DNA from 3 places in the Gordonia sp. McavH-238-E genome. Region 2 is predicted to be linked to each of the others. Evidence: predicted binding sites of a transcription regulator. Region 2 holds the regulator's gene; each other region holds the start of a gene.
The links. The regulator LexA, encoded in region 2, represses DNA repair genes until DNA is damaged. The targets are predictions, from matches to a motif close to CGAACANNTGTTCG.
Positions count from the first base shown of each region.

Region 1: MHN80_RS05530 (HNH endonuclease signature motif containing protein) is a predicted target of LexA. The motif match lies at 2,952-2,965, and genes of this name have one in related genera.
Region 3: MHN80_RS09105 (SAV_6107 family HEPN domain-containing protein) is a predicted target of LexA. The motif match lies at 5,131-5,144, and genes of this name have one in related genera.

Region 1 is NZ_JAKRFE010000003.1:268,845-276,337, reverse strand. It holds gene MHN80_RS05535 (diacylglycerol kinase) at 12-1,091, shown strand; gene MHN80_RS05530 (HNH endonuclease signature motif containing protein) at 1,260-2,921, opposite strand; gene MHN80_RS05525 (NADPH-dependent oxidoreductase) at 3,114-3,911, opposite strand; gene ykgO (type B 50S ribosomal protein L36) at 4,008-4,130, opposite strand; gene MHN80_RS05515 (hypothetical protein) at 4,198-5,706, opposite strand; gene MHN80_RS05510 (sterol carrier family protein) at 5,762-6,166, shown strand; gene purF (amidophosphoribosyltransferase) at 6,323-7,493, shown strand, end outside.
Region 2 is NZ_JAKRFE010000015.1:61,844-69,336, forward strand. It holds gene MHN80_RS20625 (phosphoenolpyruvate--protein phosphotransferase) at 1-1,536, shown strand, start outside; gene lexA (transcriptional repressor LexA) at 1,514-2,218, opposite strand; gene MHN80_RS20635 (LysM peptidoglycan-binding domain-containing protein) at 2,461-3,000, shown strand; gene nrdR (transcriptional regulator NrdR) at 3,100-3,612, shown strand; gene hrpA (ATP-dependent RNA helicase HrpA) at 3,586-7,493, opposite strand, start outside.
Region 3 is NZ_JAKRFE010000005.1:226,483-233,975, reverse strand. It holds gene MHN80_RS09130 (polyprenyl synthetase family protein) at 1-342, opposite strand, end outside; gene MHN80_RS09125 (methylenetetrahydrofolate reductase) at 354-1,331, shown strand; gene MHN80_RS09120 (DUF3153 domain-containing protein) at 1,384-2,373, opposite strand; gene MHN80_RS09115 (NAD(P)/FAD-dependent oxidoreductase) at 2,558-4,177, opposite strand; gene MHN80_RS09110 (N-acetyltransferase) at 4,179-4,853, opposite strand; gene MHN80_RS09105 (SAV_6107 family HEPN domain-containing protein) at 5,257-5,736, shown strand; gene MHN80_RS09100 (DUF3040 domain-containing protein) at 5,903-6,307, shown strand; gene mraZ (division/cell wall cluster transcriptional repressor MraZ) at 6,828-7,268, shown strand.

The DNA.
Region 1 (7,493 bases), on a different contig from region 2:
GTTTGGTTCGCATGACATTGCGCGTGGTCGAGTGGTCGACCGGAACCGTCGGACGACATGCCATCGCCGGGATCGACGCCCGGCCCGACCTCGAACTCGTGGGGGTGTGGGTGTCCGACCCCGCCAAGGTCGGCAAGGACGCCGGTGAGCTGGCCGGTCTCGACCGTGAGCTGGGCGTCGCCGCGACCGACGACCGTGATGCGTTGATCGCCCTGAAACCCGACTGCATCGTGCACACGGCGATGACCGACGATCGCGTCATGGAGTCGATCGAAGATCTGATCTTCTTCGTGGAGAACGGGATCAACGTGGTGTCGAGCGGCCCGGTGGTGCTGCAGTTCCCGCAGGGGATTCTGCCGGATTCGCTTCTGGGCCGGATCGCGGCCGCGGGCGAGTCGGGCGGGGCGAGCCTCCACGTCAACGGCATCGACCCGGGATTCGCCAACGACGTGCTGCCGCTGGCGATGACGAGCCTGTCGCAGCGCATCGACGAGGTGCGCTGTCAAGAGATCGCCGACTACTCGACCTACTACCAGCCGGTCGTCATGCGGGATCTGTTCGGCTTCGGGCAGCCCCTGGACACGACACCGCTGATCTTCGCGCCGGGCATCCTGTCGATGGGGTGGGGGAGTGTCGTTCGACAGATCGCCGCCGGCCTCGACCTCGTGCTCGACGAGCCGCTCGTCGAACGTGTCGACCGGGTGGAGGCCGATCGCGACTACTCCACGGTGTCCGTCGAGATCCCCAAGGGGACGATGGCCGCGGTGCGCTTCGAGGTCGTCGGCCAGGTCGACGGCGTGGATCGCGTTGTGCTGGAACACTACACACGCACCCACCCCGATCAGTGCCCGGACTGGCCGTCTCCGACCACGGGGGACGGGTGCTACCGCATCGAGATCTCCGGCGAACCCGAGATGGCCGTCGAGTTCGGGCATCACGGCGAGAACGGTGACCACAACGTGTCCGGCATGATCGTCACCGCGATGCGCCTGGTCAATTCCGTTGCAGCCGTTGTCGATGCGAAGCCAGGCCTGGTCACCGCACTCGATCTCCCGCTCGTGACGGGCCGGGGGCTGTTCGCTCGGAAGTAGTCGCTCTCGACGACGGTGGTCGGGGTGATCCGAACTTGTGCGAGGTGTCGATGGCCTTGATTTCCGCCTGCACCATCGTGGGCGGCCCGCACAGATGGGCCGCATTGGTTACGGCGTATCGCGCCGTCCACTCGCCGTCGGCGCAAAGTCGGTCGAGTTGCGCTGCGATCACACGTGGTCGGTGAGTATGCGTGCGAGTTCTGCTTCGACTGGAGTAAGGGGTCGGGTGATGAGATCTTCCGGCATTGTTCGCGGGTGGACCAATTCGCGGTAGGCGAGTTCGAGACGCCGACCGCTGTCGCCATGACCGACGGCGTCGGCGCGCGACAGGTCTGGGCGTGGTTGATCGCCGGACCGGGTTGGTGGTCCGTGGATCTCGTTGCGCACTGTGTTCAGGTGGGTGGTGAACCGCCGGGGTATGTCGGGCCGGCGGTTGATGTGTTCGGGGTTGGGTGGCGCGCCGGGTTCGGTGTTGAGCCGCCAGAGGCAGCGGCCTTCGTCGGGTCCGGACCGTTCGATGCGGGTGGCGTACTGCCCGGGCTGGTCGCCGACCATTCGGTTGTGTCGGGGGCAGGCGGGTGCGAGGTCGTCGATGTCGGTGAGACCACCTTTGGCCCAGTCTTTCTGGGCGTGGTGGAGTTCGACGTGGGTGGCGGGTTGATCGCACCCGGGCGCCGAGCACACTTCCCCGTCGGGGCGGGCGAAGGAGACGAGGCGTTGTTCGCGGGTGGCCAGACGTTTCCCCCTACCGAAGTACAGCGGCACGGCGGTGGCGTCTTTGAAGATCGCGAGCCACGGTTGCATGTCGCCGGCCATCGCGATCAGGTCGGGGATGGGCAGCAGGGTGCCGGTGGCGGTGGTGGCGAGCCCGGCTTCACGGATCAGATCATTGAGGTCGGCTTTGATGATCAATTGCACGGGCAGGCCGCGGTGCGAGGTTCCGAGCGTGCCGTCGGCGAAACCCGCAGCCAGGGCGGCGTCGAGCGCATCGTGATTCGTCTGGGCGAGGGTGCGGCCGTCACGATCGGCGGCGAGCGCGAGGGCGTCGGGGTCGGCGGTGCCGGCCGGTCCGGACGGCGAGGCGGGGTCGTCGGGGTTGTTGAGTCCGGGTTTGCCCCAGACGGCGAACATCATCGTCAGTCGGGCATTCAGTTCAGGACTGAGGGTGCCGGAGATGGTGGCGGTGCCGTCGGCGCGTTGCCGCCCGATCCACACGCCGCGGCGCCGTTTCTGGTCGGTGTCGTCGGACAGGGTGCCGTCCGGGTCGAGATGGGCCAACAAGCGCGCGCCCAATTGGGTGATGTCGGCGGGTGTGTGGTCGGCGGCGATCTCGGCCATCTGACGTTCCGCAGCGACTTTCACGTCGTGGTCGACAGCGTTCGGGATGCGGTCGAGGACGTCGAGGGCGGCTTGGACGTGTGCGGTGCCGACGGCGCCTCGCGCGAATGCCTCAGCCAGGCAAGGGTGTTCGGGCTCCAAGATGTCACCGCCGAGGCTGGTGCGGGTGGCGGTGGCGTCCATCTGCTTGCGGCGGCGCATTGGGTTGGAGACTCGCAGCCGGTGGGTCATGAACTGCATGAGCGTGCGGCAGCCGGTCTTGCGGGGGAGGTCGCGGGCTTCGACTTGATCGATCTGCCGGTCACCCGCGACGGTCAACCGTGCGATGGCACGTTCGGTATCGGCTGCCAAGTCAGTCAACTCGGCATCGGTACACGGCGACAGGTCCACAGTCTGCAATTTGTCGAGAATCGCATGCAGCTCGGCCACCAGCTCGACGGCACGCGGTTGCGGCGCCGCCGAATCGTCGTCGACGTGTGTCGTGTCGGCCATGACGGTCACCTCCCCCGGGAGCCGTTGCTGCGAATGTACGTTCGAGTGTACACGATCTCGGCGCATCTGGTTGCGAAAAGCGCTGTCCAGCAATCTGTATGGCCTCTTGTGATGGTGAAGGGAGCTTGTCGGTGGCAACAGATATAACCTAGCGGAACAACGAACATCGTCGTTGCAGTCAACGGGGCGTCGTCACCACGACGGCAGCCCGCGCGCTTCTAATTGGGCACGTAGGTTCTCCCGACCGTGCAACGACTCTGCGCCGGCGAGCCGGGCGAGAACCCTTGTGCTCCAGTCGCCGTCGAGGCCATGCCGGCTGTTGTATCCGGTCAGTGTCCCGTCGTAGGCATCGACGTGCGAGTCCGCGGCCGCGGCGTCGTAGGTCTCGCGGTGGAGAACGGCGGCTTGGGGGAGGCGGGGTTTGACGCCCGCAGGCTCGGTGGGGTCGGGTCGGCCGATCGCCAACCCGAAGGTTGCGATCGCATGGTCGGGCAATCTCAGCTCGTCGGCCACCTCTAGGGGGTGATTACGGATTGCGCCGACGAACACCGTGCCGAGGCCCAATGATTCGGCGGCGACGACCGCGTTCTGGGCGGCGAGTGCGGTGTCGACGAACCCGATGATCGTGGATTCCAGATAGTCGGTCGCATCGAGCGGCACTGCCCGGCGCGTAGCGAGGCGCCGGGCACGGCCGAGATCGGCGACCCAGACCAGGAACAGCGGCGCGTCGTCGATGAACCCCTGGTTGCTGGCCAGCATCGACAACCGGCGCTTGCGATCCGGATCTCGCACCGCGATCACGCTCCACGCCTGCAGGTTCGACGATGTCGGGGCCGACTGTGCCGCCGCGACGATGGCGTGGAGCCGGGCATCATCGACGGGATCCGGCAGGAACCGACGGACCGAACGGTGCGCCAGCTGAACGCCGAGGACCTCGCTGACCACGTCGAGGGTGGCTTCGGGGTCGGCGTAGCGTTCGGGGATGGTCATGCCGAGCATGCTGATGCGCGGGGACCGGTGTGACAACCTTCTCGCGCGGACTGGGCGGAAGTCCCCGCGGCGGAACGTCGCCCTCCGCGCCGGCCATCAACCCTGGCGCGCCTTGAATCTGGGGTTGCCCTTGTTGATCACGTAGATGCGTCCCTTGCGCTTGACCACCTGCGAGCCGGGCTGGTTCTTCAACGAACGGATGGATGCACGGACCTTCAACGGAGCCTCCTTAATGGGAATTGTTTCCATTAAAGCAGCTCCGTCGCCACGGGTCGACGGCCGGGTCTCAGACCTCCCAGGTGTGTACCGGCTCGCCCTCGTGCATCTGGGTCACGTAGTCGCGCAGCATTCCCTGCAAGGCCTGCGCCCGGCTCTCGCCCGCGCGTTCGCGGGCCGCCACGGCCTGGCGTTGCCAGACCGACCCGGTCTGACGAGAGATGCAGCGGCCCTCGATGACCGAGAGGTAGCGCTTGCGGGCCTTGTCGGAGACCCCGAACCGGCGCAGTCCGTCCTCGGCGAGCACGAGGAGCCGGCGGAGAACGAGTTCGTCGGGCCGGACCCAGCCGACGTCGGGCCAGTACAACTGGGACTCCATCCCGGCGCGTGCGCCGGACTGCAGGTTCTCGGCGGCGGCATTGAACGACATCCGCGACCACAGCGGGCGGTCGGACTCGACGAGACCGCGGACGACACCGTAGTAGAAGGCGGCATTGGCCATCGTGTCGACGACCGTCGGGCCGGCGGGCAGCACGCGGTTCTCGACGCGGAGGTGGGCCTGGCCCTCGTGGATGTCGTAGACCGGCCGGTTCCAGCGGTACACGGTCCCGTTGTGCAGGCGCAGCTCGTCGAGGGTCGGGATGCGTCCGTCGTCGAGTTCGGCGAGCGGATCGGTGTCGGTGGAGACCGGGAGGAGGGCGGGGAAGTAGCGGGTGTTCTCCTCGAAGAGGTCGAAGATCGTGTTGATCCATCGCTCCCCGAACCACACTCGAGGCCGCACGCCTTGGTTCTTCAGCTCCAGCGGCCGGGTGTCGGTGGCCTGCTCGAAGACCGGGATGCGGCTCTCGTGCCACAGCGCGGTCTCGGCGAGGAACGGCGAGTTGCCGGCCAGTGCGACCTGCACACCGGCGATGGCCTGGGCCGCATTCCAATGCGCGGCAAAGTCTTCCGGCGCCACCCGGAGGTGCAGCTGGAGGGATGTGCAGGCGGCCTCGGGCAGGATCGAGTCGGTCGAGGTGCGCAGATGTTCGGTGTGGTGGGCGTCGGTCAGCGGTACGCCGGTGATGTCGATCTCGAGGTCCTCGCCCCGCGCGGCGAAGATCTGCTCGTTCAGCAGGTCGTACCGTGGGTTCGCCGAGATCCAGTGATGGGCGAAGTGTTCGGACCTCAGCGTCGGGAGCATGCCGATCATCACGAGGTGGCTCGAGGTCTGCGCGGCCCGCTGTTCAGCCCGGTTGAGCGACGTGCGGAGCGCCTGTTCGAGTGAGATCGTGTCGTCGGTGGTGAACGGTCGCGGCGAGACGTTGATCTCGATGTTGAACTGACCGAGTTCGGTCTGGTAGTCGGGATCGGCGATCGCCTCGAGGACGGCGGCGTTGGCCATCGCCGGTCGCATGTCCTCGTCGACGAGGTTCAGCTCGACCTCCATGCCGAGCAGCGGCTTCGGCGGACGCCCCTGGTCGGTGAACAACCCGTCGGCGAGCATCCGGGCGATCGCTTCCGTCCCGCGCCCCACCTGACGCCGGAAACGAACCCGGTCCTCGCCGGTGAACTGCTGCTTGGACACCTCGGCTCCCATGCGGTCAATACTGCCCGATCCGGGCCGCCCCGAACCCTGTTGGGAGAATGGCCGGGTGCCGCCACGCAGGAGAGTGGATCCAGCAGAGGTCCGAGCCGCAGTGCTGGCCGTCTCGGACTGGCTCGTCGACCCGACCGCGCCGCCGCCGGGACGAGCCGCCCTCGCCGACGCCGTCCGACAGTCGGCCCGGACGCTCGAACAACTGGCGCCCGGGAACTCGGTCGAGGTCCGGGTGCCCCCGTTCGTCGCGGTGCAGTGCATCGAGGGTCCCCGCCACACCCGCGGGACGCCGCCGAACGTCGTCGAGATGTCGCCGCGGACCTGGCTGCTGCTCGTCGCGGGCGTCCTGTCCTACGACGACGCGCTCGCCGCGGGCGACATCGACGCCTCCGGACACCGCGCCGGCCTGGTCGCCGACCTGCTCCCACTGGTCCCGATCGGAGCGTCGGGCGACCGGTGAGCCGGAGTGTGATCCGTCACTCGACGCCGGTGTCGAGGAATGACCCGCCGGTCCACACTGCTGCAAGATTCGCATCGGGAGCCGACGGACCCGTAAACTCCGTGATGTCTCCCAGCCCACTCGACTGACCGATCCGCAGCCCCAGGGAGCTAGTCGATGCCTGATCATTCGATCGCCAACATGAACCTGCTCGCTCCCACGACGCCGGCGGGCGGGTGCTCCGCTCGCGGCGCGGGCGCGGTCAACCCGGCTCCGCTGGACGAACCCGAGAACGAACCGCGTGAGGAATGCGGTGTATTCGGGGTCTGGGCGCCCGGTGAGGACGTCGCCAAACTGAGCTATTACGGGCTCTACGCCCTGCAGCATCGCGGCCAGGAGGCCGCCGGTATCGCGGTCGGCGACGGCAGTCAGGTGGTGGTCTTCAAGGACCTCGGACTGGTCAGCCAGGTCTTCGACGAGCAGACCCTCGGTGCGATGAGCGGCCACGTGGCGATCGGCCACTGCCGGTACTCCACGACCGGGTCGACCACCTGGGAGAATTCCCAGCCGATCTTCCGCACCACCGACGCCGGCACCGGCGTCGCGCTGGGCCACAACGGCAATCTGGTCAACACCGCGGACCTCGCGGCTCGTGCGCGTGAGCAGGGGATCAAGAGCTCGGCGGCCACGTCGGACTCCGATGTCGTGGGGGCGCTGCTCGCGCACGGCGCCGCCGACAGCTCCATCGAGCAGGCTGCCATGGAACTGCTGCCGACGCTCAAGGGCGCCTTCTGCCTGACCTTCATGGACGAGCACACGCTCTACGCCGCCCGCGACCCGCACGGGGTGCGTCCGCTGTCGCTCGGCCGTCTCGATCGCGGCTGGGTCGTCGCGTCGGAGACCGCCGCCCTCGACATCGTCGGTGCGTCGTTCGTCCGGGACATCGAGCCGGGTGAGCTGCTGGCGATCGACGCCGACGGGGTCCGCAGCTCCCGCTTCGCCGAGCCCACACCCAGCGGCTGCGTCTTCGAATACGTCTATCTCGCCCGCCCGGACTCGGTGATCCACGGGCGCTCGGTCCACTCGACCCGCGTGGAGATCGGTCGACGCCTCGCCAAGGAGCACCCCGCCGAGGGTGACCTGGTGATCCCGGTACCGGAGTCCGGCGTGCCGGCGGCCGTCGGTTTCGCCCAGGAATCGGGCATCCCCTATGGCCAGGGACTGATGAAGAACGCCTACGTCGGCCGGACCTTCATCCAGCCGTCGCAGACGATCCGCCAACTCGGCATCCGCCTCAAGCTCAACCCGTTGCGCGAGGTCATCCGCGGCAAGAAGCTTGTCGTCGTCG
Region 2 (7,493 bases):
GCCTCGCGACTGCGTACGCGCGCCTCCCAGAACACCGGGGTGACCGCGGAGGTGCTCGCGGCGACCGCGGGACTCGCCGAGGACCGGGGGTGGATCGGGGCCGCGAGCGCGCTCATCACCAAGGGCGCCACGGCCGAGGCCGCTGCCGTCGCCGCGACCGATCAGTTCGCGGCGGTGTTCACCAAACTCGGCGGGTTGATGGCCGAGCGGGTCACCGATCTGAACGATGTCCGCGACCGCGTGCTCGCCGAACTGCTCGGTCTACCCGAACCGGGCGTGCCGACACCGCAGGTGCCCTCGGTGCTGCTCGCCGACGACCTCGCACCCGCCGACACCGCCGGTCTCGACCCGACGACCACGATCGCGCTCGTCACCCGGCTGGGTGGGCCGACCAGCCACACCGCGATCATCGCCCGGCAACTGGGGATCCCGTGTGTGGTGGCCGTGGCCGATCTCGCCGAGATCGGACCCGGCACAACGGTTCTCGTCGATGGGACGACCGGCCGGGTCGAGGTGGAGCCTGACGCGGAGACGGCGCGGGCGCGAGTCGAGGAGGATCGTCGGCACGCCGAGCTCGTCGCCGGGTGGACGGGTCCGGGGCAGACCGCCGACGGCATCGCCGTCTCGGTGCTCGCCAATGTCGCCGACGGATCGTCGGCGCGGGCCGCCGCCGGGCACCCGGTCGAGGGCGTCGGACTCTTCCGCACCGAACTCGCCTTCCTCGAACGCGCCGACGAACCGTCGGTGGACGAACAGGCCGCGATCTACCGGGAGGTCCTCGACGCGTTCGGCGGGCAGAAGGTGGTGATCCGTACCCTCGACGCCGGCTCGGACAAGCCCTTGAGGTTCGTGACCCACCCAGACGAATCCAATCCCGCGCTCGGTGTCCGTGGGGATCGAATCGCCCTGGCGCATCCCGAGATCCGAGCCCACCAGCTCGACGCGATCGCGCACGCCGCGTCGGGTTCCGACGTCGCGCCGTGGGTCATGGCGCCGATGATCGCCTCGCCGTCCGAGGCGCGCGCCTTCGCCGCGGAGGTCCGCGGCCGGGGCCTGGTCGCCGGGGTCATGATCGAGGTGCCCGCGGCCGCCATCCTGGCCGAGGCCGTGCTCGCCGAGGTGGACTTCGTGTCGATCGGCACCAACGATCTGACGCAGTACACGATGGCGGCCGATCGGATGTCGGCCGATCTCGCCGGATTGACCGATCCGTGGCAGCCCGCGGTGCTCAGCCTGATCGCGGGTGTCGCCGCAGCGGGTGTCCGCCAGGGCAAGCCGGTCGGGGTGTGCGGTGAGGCGGCTGCCGATCCGAATCTCGCCTGCGTGCTCGTCGGTCTCGGGGTGACCTCGCTGTCCAGCGCGCCGGCCGCGGCCGCCGCGGTGGGGGCTCGGCTCGGCGAGGTGACCGCGCAGGACTGCCGCGCCGCCGCCGACGCCGCGCTGGCCACGTCCGACCCCGCCGCGGCGCGAGAAGCTGCCGCGGCGGTGCTCGACCGTTCGGTCGGGGGAGAGGTCAGACTCGCCGCATCACGGTGACGACCTTGCCGAGGATCACGGCGTCGTTGCCCGGGATGGGATCGAACAGCTCGTTGTGCGGCATCAGCCACACATTGGCGCCTTGACGCTTGAAGGTCTTCACGGTGGCCTCGCCGTCGATCATCGCTGCGACGATGTCGCCGTTGTCGGCGACGTTCTGCTGCCGCACGACGACCCAGTCGCCGTCGCAGATGGCGGCGTCGATCATCGACTCGCCCACGACGCGCAGCAAGAAGAGCGAGCCCTCGCCGACCAGCTCGCGAGGAAGCGGGAACACGTCCTCGACCGCCTCCTCGGCCAGGATCGGGCCACCGGCCGCGATCCGGCCGAGGACCGGCACGAAGGTCGGCTCGGGCAGCCGGCCGGCCGGCGGGGTCTCCGGCGACGGCGATTCGCTCGGCGCGATGTTGACCGCACGCGGCCGGTTCGCATCCCGCTTGAGCAGACCCTTGCGCTCGAGGGTCCGTAGCTGGTGGGCGACCGACGATGTCGAGGCCAGGCCGACCTCGTCGCCGATCTCGCGGATGCTCGGCGGGTAACCGCGCTCGCGTACCGAGCGGCGGATGACTTCCAGGACCCCGAGCTGGCGCGGGGTGAGTGAGGCCTCGGCGGCGGCGACGTCGATGGGGGCCTCGTCGTCGGCTCCCCGCGCTCGGCCGCGCCTATCGCCGGTGTCACTCATGTTCGGTTCCTCTCGTCTTCGGAACGTGCTGGTAGATGGCCCGTGGGGATGTTCAGCCGCGTCCGAGCCTAGCGGAGTGCGACCTCCACCTCAAACATTTGTTCGATGTGTCGCGAGACTTTGTCGGTGCGCCGTGCTACAAATTCGAACATCAGTGCATCGAACATCTGATCGAAGTTCGAACACCGGATGCCAGACACCCGAACACCCGAAGATCCCGCACCGAACACCCGGAGGGCACCATGCGCACCGCCACTCTCGTCGCTCCCGTCCGTACCGAGCGTCCCGACACCGTCCGGGCGCGCACCGACCGCGCCGACCGTATCCGGACCCGGACCCCGCTGTCCGACGGTTCTCGGCCCGTCGACAACCGGCCGGCAGGCAACCGTCCGGTGGGCGGGTCGCCACTGACGCCACGCGTCGGCGGCACGCACTGCGGCTCCGCGGTGGGTGCCCGGGGCCGCGGGCCGGTCGGTCCGGATGCGGCGGTGTTCCGTCGCCGTCGCCGCACCGCCGTCGCGGTCCTCGCCGGCGTCGGCCTCGCGTTCGTCGTGTGGGTGTTCGGTGTCGTCGGTCAGAACTATTCGGACTCGATGACGCCCGCCGCGGTGAGCGCAGAGGTCGTCCACGTGCGCGCCGGGGATTCCCTCAGTACGATCGCCGGCCGGGTGGCGCCCGAGATGCCCCGCGACATCGTGATCGACGAGATCGTCGCGATGAACGATCTGCCGTCGAGTGCGCTGCAGGTGGGTCAGCCCCTGCTCACCCCCCGGTACCGCTGAGGCCGGGCGGTATCCTCGATGGCACAGGGGCCGGCCGAGAAGCGGCGGGGCGCACGGTTTCGGTGCGTTCCAGCGTCCCGCGACCTGCGTGAGGACACGATGCGCTGCCCCTTCTGCAAGAACGACGACACCAAGGTCATCGACTCGCGTGTCGCAGATGAAGGGCAGGCCATCCGACGGCGTCGCTCGTGTGTGGAGTGCGGGCGCCGATTCTCCACGGTGGAGAGCGCCGTGCTCGCCGTGGTCAAACGCAACGGGGTCACCGAGCCGTTCAGTCGCGAGAAGGTCATGCGCGGTGTGCGTCGTGCCTGTCAGGGCCGGCACGTCGCCGAGGACGCACTCGCGCAACTCGCCCAGCAGGTCGAGGACACGGTGCGCGCGAGCGGATCGGCCGAGATCCCCAGCAACGAGGTCGGTCTCGCGATCCTGGGTCCGCTGCGTGATCTCGACGAGGTGGCGTACCTGCGGTTCGCGTCGGTGTACCGGTCGTTCGACTCGGTGGAGGACTTCCAGCGCGAGATCGACGATCTGAAGTCGTCGGCGTCCGGTGGCGGACGTGTCGAGACCGCCACCACCGATCCCGTCTCAGCCGAGTCGGTCCAGAGCTCGTAGGACGCGCTTCTCCGACACGGGGAACGCGGTACCGAGACGCTCGGCGAACAACCCGACCCGTAGTTCCTCGACGAGCCACTGCGCCTCGTCGTCGACGATCGCCCGTCGGTGCTCAGGGACCTGTTCGAGCCGTTGGGCCCACCGCTCGACGACGCGATCGACGACCGCGACGCCGGCCTTGTCGCGCGCGGCGGACGCGGGCAGCGCCTCGAGACGTGCCCGCGCACCGTCGAGGTACCGCGGCAGGTTCTCCAGATGCCGCCGTGCGGTGGCTGCCACGAAGCCGTCGAACACGAGATGGTCGATCTGCTCGGCGACGTCGTCGGCAGCCAGCGATCCGGCGTGCCGGTCGATCGCCGCGCGGACCGGCGCCAGCCGTTCGAGCGCCGCGACGGCGAGCGAGAAATAGTCCGGGGCGGCCTCGGCGACGCGCGGCCTGATCCGCTCGAGGAAGGCCGAAAAGGATTGTGGCGAGCGGACTGCCGCCAGCTCGGCGTCGGCGACACCGATGGTCGCGTCCCGGATGGCCCGTCGAGTGCAGTCGGCGAGCAGTGCCTCGATGTCCGCATAGGGACTCAGGCTCAGGGCGAGTCGTTCGGCCGGATCGAGTGAGCCGGCGAGGCGTTTGGACAGCGGGGGAATCGCCAGTTCGAGCAGGGCGACGAGCCCGCGACGACGGAGACGCTCGCGGGCGTCGGGGGAGGACGCGTCCACGACGATCACGCCACGCGGGCGGCCCTTGTCATCGGCGACCACGTCGATCGTCGGGTAGCGGGTCAGCCGCTGCCCGGCGACGTCGACCGTCGTCTGTTCGGGGAGCGTGCCGATCCCGTCGGCGGTCCAGGCCCGGTACAGAGTGCGTGACACCGTTCGCGGCGCCGCGGGCACACCCTTCTGCTGGAGCTCGGACAACGAGTCCGCGCGGGCGATGATCCGTCCGGCATCGTCGGCGACCGCGAAGTGCATCCGGAGGTGAGCCGGCACTCGTTCGACGTCGAAATCAGCTGCGGTGACTCTCATCCCGGTGATCGCCGACAGCTCGCGCGCCAGTCCGGCGGCCAGCGGCTCCTTGCGGGGGGTGAGTCGGCCGAGGGCGAGGTCGGCGAATCGTTGCGCAGGGGACATGCTCTTGCGGAGTTGCTTCGGCAGGGACTTGACCAGTGCGGTGGCCAGTTCGGCGCGCATGCCGGGGACCGACCAGTCGAATCCGGCCGGACGCACATGGGGGAGCAAAGCCTGCGGGATCACGACCGTGACCCCGTCGTCGGTCGCGCCGGGTTCGAAGCGGTAACGCAGTTCGAGTCGGGTGTCGCCCTGCTGCCAGGCGCCGGGGTAGTCCGTCGGCGCGACATCGGTGCCGCCGGTGACGTCCTCGGGACGCAGATCCAGCAGATCCGGTTCGGCCCGGCGGGCCTTCTTCCACCATGAGTCGAAGTGCCGCGCGGAGGTGACGTCGGCCGGTAGCCGCTGGTCGTAGAACTCGAAGAGCTGGTCCTCGGTGATCACCAGACCCCGGGTGCGCGTGCGGTTCTCGACGTCGGAGGCGGCGTCGAGGAGTGTGCGGTTGCGCTCGAAGAAGGCGTGCTGCGTACGCCAGTCGCCCTCGACGAGAGCGTGCCGGATGAACAGCTCCCGCGAGACCACCGGGTCGATGGGGCCGTAGTCGACGCGCCGCCGGGCGACGAGGGGGACGCCGTAGAGGGTGACCCGCTCGTAGGCCATCGCGGCCCCGCGTCTGGCGGACCAATGCGGCTCGCTGTGGGTGCGCTTGACGAGATCCCCGGCGAGTTTCTCGGCCCACAGCGGATCGATCCCGGCGACGGTGTGGGCGAAGAGTCGGGACGTCTCGAGGATTTCGGCCGCCATGATGAAGGCGGGTGGCTTCTTGGCGAGCGGAGAGGCGGGGAAGATCAGCAGTGTGGTGTTGCGCGCACCGGTGAACTCGCGGCCCTCGGTGTTGCGGGCGGCGATGTTGCTCAGCAGACCCGACAGGACGGCCCGGTGGACGGCGTCGGCGTCGAGTTCGGTGGGCGCGACCGACCAGTCGAGGTCCTTGACGATCTCGGTCAGCTGTCGATGGAGGTCCTGCCACTCCCGGATGCGAAGGAAGTGTAGGTACTCCCGCTCGCACATGCGCCGAAAGCGGCTGCCGGACAACTCCTTGCGCTGTTCGCCGAGGTATCGCCACAGCTCCACGTAGGACAGGAAGTCCGACTGTGGGACGACGAAGCGCCGGTGCTGGGCGTCGGCGGCCTCCCGGTGCTCGGCCGGCCGTTCCCGAGGATCGGGGAGCGACATCGCCGCGGCGATGACGAGAAGGTGGTCGAGACAGCCGAGCTCGTGTCCGGCGATGAGCATTCGGGCGACCCGCGGATCGACCGGAATCCGCGACATCGACCGGCCGGTCGGGGTGAGCCGAGGCGGGCCGCCCTCGCGTGGGACGGTGATGGCGCCGAGTTCGGTGAGAACGCCCATACCGTCGCGGATCGCGCGGTCGTCGGGCGGCTGGACGAACGGGAAGTCGGCGATCTCGCCGAGCTTGAGGGAGGTCATCTGGAGGATGACGGCGGCCAGGTTGGTGCGCAGGATCTCGGGGTCGGTGAACGCCGGCCGGGATTCGAAGTCGTTCTCGCTGTAGAGGCGGATGCAGACGCCGGGCGCGACGCGACCGCATCGGCCTGCGCGCTGGCGGGCGCTGGCCTGGGAGACCGGCTCGATGGGCAGGCGATTGACCTTGGTCCGGGTGGAATACCGGCTGATGCGGGCGGTGCCGGTGTCGATGACATACCGGATGCCGGGCACGGTGACCGAGGTCTCGGCGACGTTGGTCGCCAGCACGATCCGGCGTCCGTCGGACGGGGAGAAGACCTTCTGCTGTTCGGCGATCGACAGCCGCGCGTAGAGCGGCACGATCTCGGCGCCGGGCCCCTTGCCGCCACCGGTGCGGCGGCGCAACGCGTCCGCGGTCTCCCGGATGTCGCGTTCGGTCGGCAGGAACACCAGGATGTCGCCGCGGCCACCGGCCCACAGTTCGTCGACGGCGGCGTCGATGCCCTGGATCTGGTCGAGGTCGGCATGCTCGCCACCGCCGGCATCGTCGCCGTCGTCGGGGCGCTCCTGCAGGCTCAGCGGCCGGTAACGGATCTCGACCGGATAGGTGCGACCCGACACCTCGATGACCGGGACCGATGTCGTCGGCGTACTGAAATGCCGTGCGAACCGGGCCGGTTCGATCGTCGCGGAGGTGATGATGACCTTGAGATCGGGTCGTCGCGGCAGCAACCGGCGTAGGTATCCGAGGATGAAATCGATGTTGAGGCTGCGCTCGTGCGCCTCGTCGATGATGAGGGTGTCGTAGCGGCGCAGCATCGGGTCGGTGGCGATCTCGCGCAGCAGGATGCCGTCGGTCATGACCCGGACGAGGGTGTCGGCGCCGGAGCGGTCGGTGAACCTGACCGAGTAGCCGACCGCGTCGCCGAGCTCGGTGTCGGTCTCGTCGGCGATGCGTTTGGCGACCGAGCTCGCGGCGATCCGCCGGGGCTGGGTGTGCCCGATCGACCCGCGGATGCCCCGGCCGAGTTCGAGGCAGATCTTCGGGAGCTGCGTGGTCTTGCCCGAACCGGTCTCACCCGCGATGACCACGACCTGGTGGTCCCGGATCGCCTCGGCGATCTCCTCCCGTGCCGCCGAGACGGGGAGTTCGTCCGGGAAGCGCAGGATGGGGACGCTCGCGCGCCGCCGGTCGAGTCGTGCACGTGCGTTGTCGACGTCGGTGACGAGCTGCTCCCACTTCGCGTCATCCGGACGCGCCGTGAGGCGGTCGATGCGACGCCGCAGCCGGTCGGCGTCGACGAGGCCCACGTCGTCGAGTGCGCGGAGCA
Region 3 (7,493 bases), on a different contig from region 2:
GTCGGACCGATCGATGATGTCGTCGTGGATGAGGGCGCAGGCCTGCACGAGCTCGAGTGCGGCGCAGACCCGTAGTGCGTCCCGCGGGCCGGGTGCATCGTGTCCGGCGACCGTGCGGTCCGACGACGATGTCCCGCAGCGCCAGCCGGCAAAGGCGAAGACCGGCCGGATGCGCTTGCCGCCCCGCAGGACGAAATCCCGGATCAGTTCGGCGGCCTCGCCGACCACCGGCGCGATCGCGGCGGTGGCGGGCACCGCGTCGGCGAAGAAGGCCCGCAACTCGGCCTCGACGGCGCCCGGGACCGCATCGAGCGAGGTGGGCGTGGGGATCGTGGAGGTCACCCTGCCAGGCTATGCGACCAGCTCCGTACACTGTGCGAGTGACCCCAACCGCTCCCGCACCCTCGATCGTCGAACGTCTGGCCGCTCCGCACCGCGGCCCGGTCCCGTTCTCCGTCGAGTTCTTCCCACCGCGTGACGCCGAGGCCGAGTCCCGGCTCTGGCGGGCGGTGCGCATCTTCGAGCGGTTGTCCCCGGCGTTCGTCTCGATGACCTACGGCGCCGGCGGTTCCACCCGGGACCGCACCGTGCGCATCACCGGCGAGCTGGCCGCACAGACCACTCTGCTGCCGGTGGCCCACCTGACCGCGGTCAACCACAGCGTCGCGGAACTGCGGGCGCTGGTCGGCGCCTACGCCGACCAGGGCATCACCAACATCCTCGCGCTGCGCGGCGATCCGCCGGGCGATCCGCTCGGCGAGTGGGTCGCCCATCCCGACGGGGTCGAGTACGCCGAACAACTGGTCCGGCTCATCGACACCCTGGGCGACTTCCACGTGGGAGTGGCGTCGTTCCCGGAGACCCATCACCGGTCGCCCGACATCGATCACGACACCCGCACGCTGGTCGACAAGTTGCGCGCCGGTGCCGAGTACTCCATCACCCAGATGTTCTTCGACGTCGAGCACTACCTGCGGCTGCGCGATCGGGTCGCCGCCGCCGACCCCGAGCAGGGACTCAAACCGATCATCCCGGGCATCATGCCGGTGACCTCACTGGCCACCGCGCGGCGGATGGTCGAGCTGTCGGGTTCGGTGATCCCGCCCGACGTCGAGGAACGCTTCGCCAAGGCGGCCGGGAACGGTGCCGAGGAGGATCGCGCGTCGGTCCGTGCCGTCGGCATCGACTTCGCCACCGAGATGGCGCAGCGCCTCGTCGCCGAGGGCGCGCCGTGCCTGCATTTCTGCAGCCTCAACTTCGCCAAGGCCACGACCGAGGTCCTGGGCCGTCTCGGCGTGGACGTCGACGCCGCGCTGCACGTTCCGGCCTGAGCGGGGAGACCCGGCACGCCGGACCGGTGTTGACGCCGGACCGGCTGCCGAATCACGTCCCGGCGGAGGGCTTCCGGTCCGTGGCGGGCGGTGTCGGTGACGCACCTGCTGCGGGATCGGCGGCTGCGGCGAGTCCCTCGCCCGAGATCGTCGACGGTGCGGACTTCGTCGGTACCGGCCGTCCGGGGCGTGGTCCGCGGTATCGCTTGCTGTAGGCGATCCGGACGATCACCAGGACCACCACGACGCACAGCAGGGCGACGAACCACGACCAGCTGCTGACCGCGGCGGTCGCCGGGTCCGGGTAGGTGGCGTCGGCGCTGAAGTCCGATGGTTCACCGGGTGCAGGCGTCCAGGTCACGGTCGATTCCCCGACCTGTTCACCGTTCGTCGCCGTCACCGGACCGCCGAAGGTGACGGTCAGCTGGACGTAGTCGCGTTCCGGGACGAGCTCGGTCAGGTCGGTGTCACCGCGGAATCGCACGACCTCGCCGCTGCGCTTGGCGGTGAGGTCCATCGTCAGCGAGGTGTCGCCGTAGGCGTCGGCCACGATGTCGCCGAGTTGGGCGAACTGACCTGCCGTCAGATCACTGAACGTCGCTCGCGAGCCCACCCGGGTGGCGGGATCGTCCTCGTCGGGATTCCCGTCCGCACCCGCGTCATCGTTCCCGGCGGTCTCGGAGGGGGAGGAGGATTCGGATTGGGCCGGGCTCTCGGGTCCGGCGCCGGGAGTCGACGACGGCGCGTCGGGTCGCTCGGGCACCTGTCGGTAGTCGGTCACCGAGACCTGCCCGGCCATCGACTCGGGGAGATCGAACTGCGGTGTCCCGCGCGGATTGTCCGGGGTGGTCGCGACGACCACGCTCCCCGAGTAGCGATCACCGACCGTCGTCGACCGCTCGAGACAACCGGCCATCAACGGGGACAGGGCGACGAGGGCGACGGCCACCGCGGACGGCAGCAGGCGCCGGGCCCGACGGGGTTCGGCTGGGCGGGACTCGGGCGCACCCGGTACGGGATTCGACGAACGCACGGTGCTCATCGTGCCAGACCTCGACGGAAGCGCGGGGCACCCATCGTGCCGCGCCGCGTCGGGTCTCCCGGCCACCCCGATGTCGAACCACCCGGCCCGGACACCGCCCACCGGCCCACGGCGGCAGATCGCGGTCGGCGGTCGCCCCGAGGGTTCTTGTCCAGGGCGCTTCTCGGGTCGGACGGTCGGTGAGTCAGGATCGGCGGCCGAACCCCCGGCGCCCGCGCCGCAGAGCCGACTGGGCGGCGATGTACCCGCTGGCGCCGGTGACACCCCCACCGGGGTGTGTCGACGCGCCGGCGAGGAGCAGCCCGTCGGCGCCGGGCACCCGGTGGCCCGCGAGGTCGGGGGTCGGGCGCCACATGAACATCTGGTCGATGGACATCTCGACGTGCATGATGTTGCCGCCGATCAGACCCAGCTCGTCGGCGAGGTCCCGCGGTGTCTGGATGTACCGGTGTGCGATCGACTCGGCGAATCCGGGTGCATGGCGGTCGACCTCGTCGCAGACGGCCTTCGCGGCCCGGTCGGCCGCGGCGGGCCAGTCGCCCTCGGCCAGCCGGTACGGATGCCACTGCGCCCACAGGTTGATGACGGAACGGCCCGGCGGAGCGAGTGTCGGATCGATCGCCGAGTAGCTCATCGCGACCACGGCGGGACGCGGCGGGAGCTCGCCCACCGACGCCGCGGCGTGGGCCCGGGTGAGGTGGGCGCGGTCGGTGACGAGCAGTCCGAGAGCCGAATGGACACCGTGCTCGGGCAGGTCGTCCGGCAGATCCCGGTAGGCGGGCAGACTCGTCGTCCCCAGCCGTACCGCCATACCGATCCCGCTGCCGACGACGATGGCGCGTCGCCACCGGTCGATGGTGCCGGCGTCGTAGCCGCCGGCGGCGAGGAGATCCAGCGTCGTCAGCACGTGGCAGGCGCTGATGATGGTGCCGGCACAGCGGGTTTCGCCGCTGCGGGTGAGTACTTGCCAGTGGTCGCCGCAGCGCCCGATGGAGACCGCGGGGTCGCCGCACGAGACGATGCCGCCATCGTGGTCGATCCGGTGTACGAGTGCGTCGGTGAGGGCACCGCTGCCCCCGATCGCGCGGCCGGGTGGAATCCGGTGCATGAGTGCGGCGAAGCCGACCATCGGTGCGGTCCCCGGTGCACTCATCGGCGGCCCGGACTGCGCGCCGAACCACGCGAGTCCGGCCTTGAGCTGTTCGGAGTCGAAGTACTCGTCGAGAAGCGAGTCGCCCGAGGCCATCAACTCGGCGGTGAGGTTCAGCACCCGGCCGCCCCGCCGGCCGAGGAATCCGGTGCGCGCCGTGGTCGCGGTGTCGCCGAGCCCGCCGAAGGCCCGGCCGAACCGACCCATCGTCGCCGGTTGGTAGAACGCATCCATGACCGCGCGGGCACGTGGTGTCCACGTGGCGACGAATCGGCGGTAGGCGGCGGCATCGGCTGCACCACAGGCATTCTCGATCGACGCGCAGGTCGCGTCGAGGTCGGTGCGGAAGACGATCGGCGGGGCCGTCCCGGTCGCCGGGACGAAGGCCCACGGATCGCAGTCGACGTACCGCAGACCGTGTGCGGCCAGCTCGAGGTCGTCGAGGACGGGGGAGTGACGGATCATCAGGTGCGACGACGACCCGCGGTCGACCCGGTGCCCGGGGAACCGTTCGACGGTCGAGACGGCGCCGCCGGGGATCTCGTCCCGCTCGAGGACCTCCACCTCCCGTCCGGCCTGTGCCAGATAGGCCGCGGCGATCAGCCCGTTGTGGCCCCCGCCGATGATGACGGCGTCGCGCCGGGTTCCGTGCATGTCAGCTCCCGGCTTCGGCGCGCCGGGCCGCGGTCGGCGGTTGTAGTTCGAGGGGGAGCGGCCGTCCGAGGAAGGCGAACGGACGGGGGTCGCCGGTGAAGGTGAAATGACGCAGGACGTCGGTGAAGCCCATCCGCCGGTACAGCGACCAGGCCCGGTTGTCCTCGGCAGGGATCTCCGGGGTCGAGAGGAGTACGTGACGTTCGGGCCGGTCGGCGAGGAGTCGCGCGAGCAGCCACTGGCCGATTCCTCGTCCCTGGGCGGTGGGGTGCACGTGCAATTCGGTGAGTTCGAAGTAGTCGCGGGCGATCGCCTCGATCGTCTCGGGCGGCCGGCCGGTCTGACGGAGTCCGAGTCGCAGCTGCTGGTTCCACCATTGGCCGGTCGCGCCCGTGTATCCGTAGGCGATGCCGACCAGCAGGTCGTCGGGCCCGATGCCGACCGGCGGACCCACCCGACGGCGCGCGGCAGGCATGGTCCGCGCCTCGTAGGGACTCACGGTCTCGACCGCTCCCACTGCGCGCCATCCGGGCCGGCCGATGTGCTCACGCCAGAGCCCGGCGCGGTGGATCTCGGTACCGCGCGGATAGTTCATCGCGGTCACGTAGATCTCCAGTGCGGGCTCGAGCCAGGCCCGGGCGTCCTGGCCGGTCAGGCTCACCAGGCGGATCGTCAACGGACTCCCGTTCTCCTCGTCGTCGTTCTTTGTGTAGTCGTTCTCTGCGTCGTCGGTGTCTGCGTCGTCGTCGGCCGCGTATGAGTCGCTCGGCATCACCGACGGCGCACCGCCCTCTGGGGTGGATACCGGCGCCGGACACTTCCGGGAATTGTCCTATCGATGATGCACACTCGGCAGGAATCGGGTCGCGGGTGGTGGCGTTGTACAGGCCGGCGGTGGGTTCGGGTCACAGATGTCTTGAACACCGACGCTGGGCTAGCTATATTGAACGTGTCGAACGGATGTTCGATGAATGTGCCTCCGCAAGCTGTTCGCGTTCATCCACGACACGGTCCGGCGGCGGACGAGGGAAGCGTCTGCCGCCGGACACAACGACCACACGCACGAGGAGGAGGACGGCATGGCCAGGAGTCGCAGCGCCACAGCTCTCACCCACGGGGCACCCGTCGATCCGGTGATGGTCGGCCGCGCCCGCGATCTCCTCGAGCGCGCACACCTGCTCCTCGACAACGCTGACGGCGTCGACGACGGCGCCGAACGTTTTCGACAGCTGTATCTGGTCGCCCTCCGCGCATCGGGTGCGGCCCTGGCCGTCCACGAGCCGATCGGCACGGTCCGGCGCAGGACGTCGACCTCGAACGCGTGGACACGCATCGGCATGGTCGCACCTGAGCTGGCGCCCATCGCCGCGCGGTTCGCGGCGCTCTCGCCGGTCCGGATGAAGATCGAGTCCGGCATCATCCGCACGGTCGACCCCGACAGCGTGGCCGGAATGCGTCTGCTCGTCCTCGATTTCCTGCGCCAGGTCGAGACGATGGTCATCGCCTACGAGCAAGGAAAACTCGGTTTCGAGGCCCCTCAGATCGGCGCGACAGCGTGAATCGGGCCACACTTTGCCGTATCTCGCACCGGCCGGTCATCCGCAACGGCGAGTAATGGTGGTCGCGGTCGGTTTCACCTCGTATCATGGGACGATATAGGCGCAGACGCCTTTCCGGTCGCGGGTGACCTTCGTCGGCGTCGCGGATCAGTGAGAAGGAGGGTCGGTGCCACTTTCGGAGCACGAGCAACGCATGCTCGAACAAATCGAGAGCGCGCTGTACGCGGAAGACCCCAAGTTTGCGTCCAGTGTCAAGCGTCGGCGTCTGGGGAGGTCGAGCGGTCGTCGTCGCTTGCAGGCGGCGGCGATCTTCGTCGTCGGCCTGGTGATGCTGGTCGGTGGACTCATCGTCGACATCAGTATCGGCGGATTCCCGATAGTGAGCCTGCTGGGCTTCCTGGTGATGTTCGGGGCCGGTCTCTTCGCTCTCTGGGGAGACAGCAGCGGCACCGCCGAGTCCGGTTCGTCGGCGCCCAGGGCCGGCAAGAAGCAATCCGGGTCGTCCGGCGGCAAGCGCAAGCTGTCCGAACGTATGGAGGAGCGATTCAATCGCCGGTTCGAGCAAGAGTGATCCGCTGATCGCGACTCCGCGTTCGTCGATCGGCTGACCGACCCCGCGACACAACTGCATAGCGAGAGCCGCGTGCCTTCGGGCACGCGGCTCTTTTCGTGCTGCCGTTCGCCTCCTGTGAGTTCCGAAACACTGCGTGACGCTCAGTCGACGGGATCGGACGCACGGTCGACGAGATTGGACGCCCAGTCGGCGGTGTCCCCACTTCACCCCACCGGCGATCCCCAGTTCCCCCCACCTAGGCGCCCCACTACGCCCCACCCATCGGTTTCGCCCGGTCATTCAAGCCTCTCTGGCAACACAAAGCACCTCTTGTCACGCCGCTCGCGTCGAGATTTCTTCTCGCGACGCGCCGAGGCAGGCTTCGCCACACTCGAATCAATGTCTCTGAACTGCATATTTGCTGAGGTGGGGTGAATCAGGGGGCGTATGGGGTGGAAAGTGGTGGAAAGTGGGGTACTGTGGCATCACCGGGTGAGGCGCAGGACGGCGCGGAATCTGGTGGGCAGGAGGTGTCGACGTGTCCGTGCGATTCGTCGGTACCTACACGCCCAAGTTGGACGACAAGGGGCGGCTCACGCTGCCCGCCAAGTTCCGCGACGCACTGGCAGGAGGGGTAGTGGTCACCAAAGGCCAAGATCACAGCTTGTCGGTGTACCGGACCGAGGAGTTCGATGCGATCGCCGCTCGGATCGTCGAGGCATCTCGAAACGATCCCGATCTGCGTGCCTTCCAGCGAACCTTCTTCGCCGGTTCGGAAGAACAACGACCAGATGGTCAGGGCAGGATCAGCCTGTCCGCCGACCATCGTGTCTACGCGGGGCTGACGAAAGAGTGCGTGGTGTTCGGCAGTTTCGACCACCTCGAGATCTGGGACTCGGCCGCGTGGAACGAGTACCAGACCAGCCACGAGGAGAACTTCTCGGCCGCCAACTCCGCGGCCCTGAACGCGGTGCTGTAGCCGGGCCACCCAGGCCCGGCGACCGACCAAGAGACAGACCGAAGAGACAGCAACCGATGGGCGAGTTCGGTGCCCAGAGGCTTCGGGTGGCACGAGGCCTCGGCCCGGTCGCGACCCTGGCGTACTTCCCCAACGCCAGGTGCGTGATCGGGTCGGGACCCCGCTCCATCCGACCGCCTGCTCTCGCCGACCAGAAGCAACCGCCCACCGCCGATACCGCACACA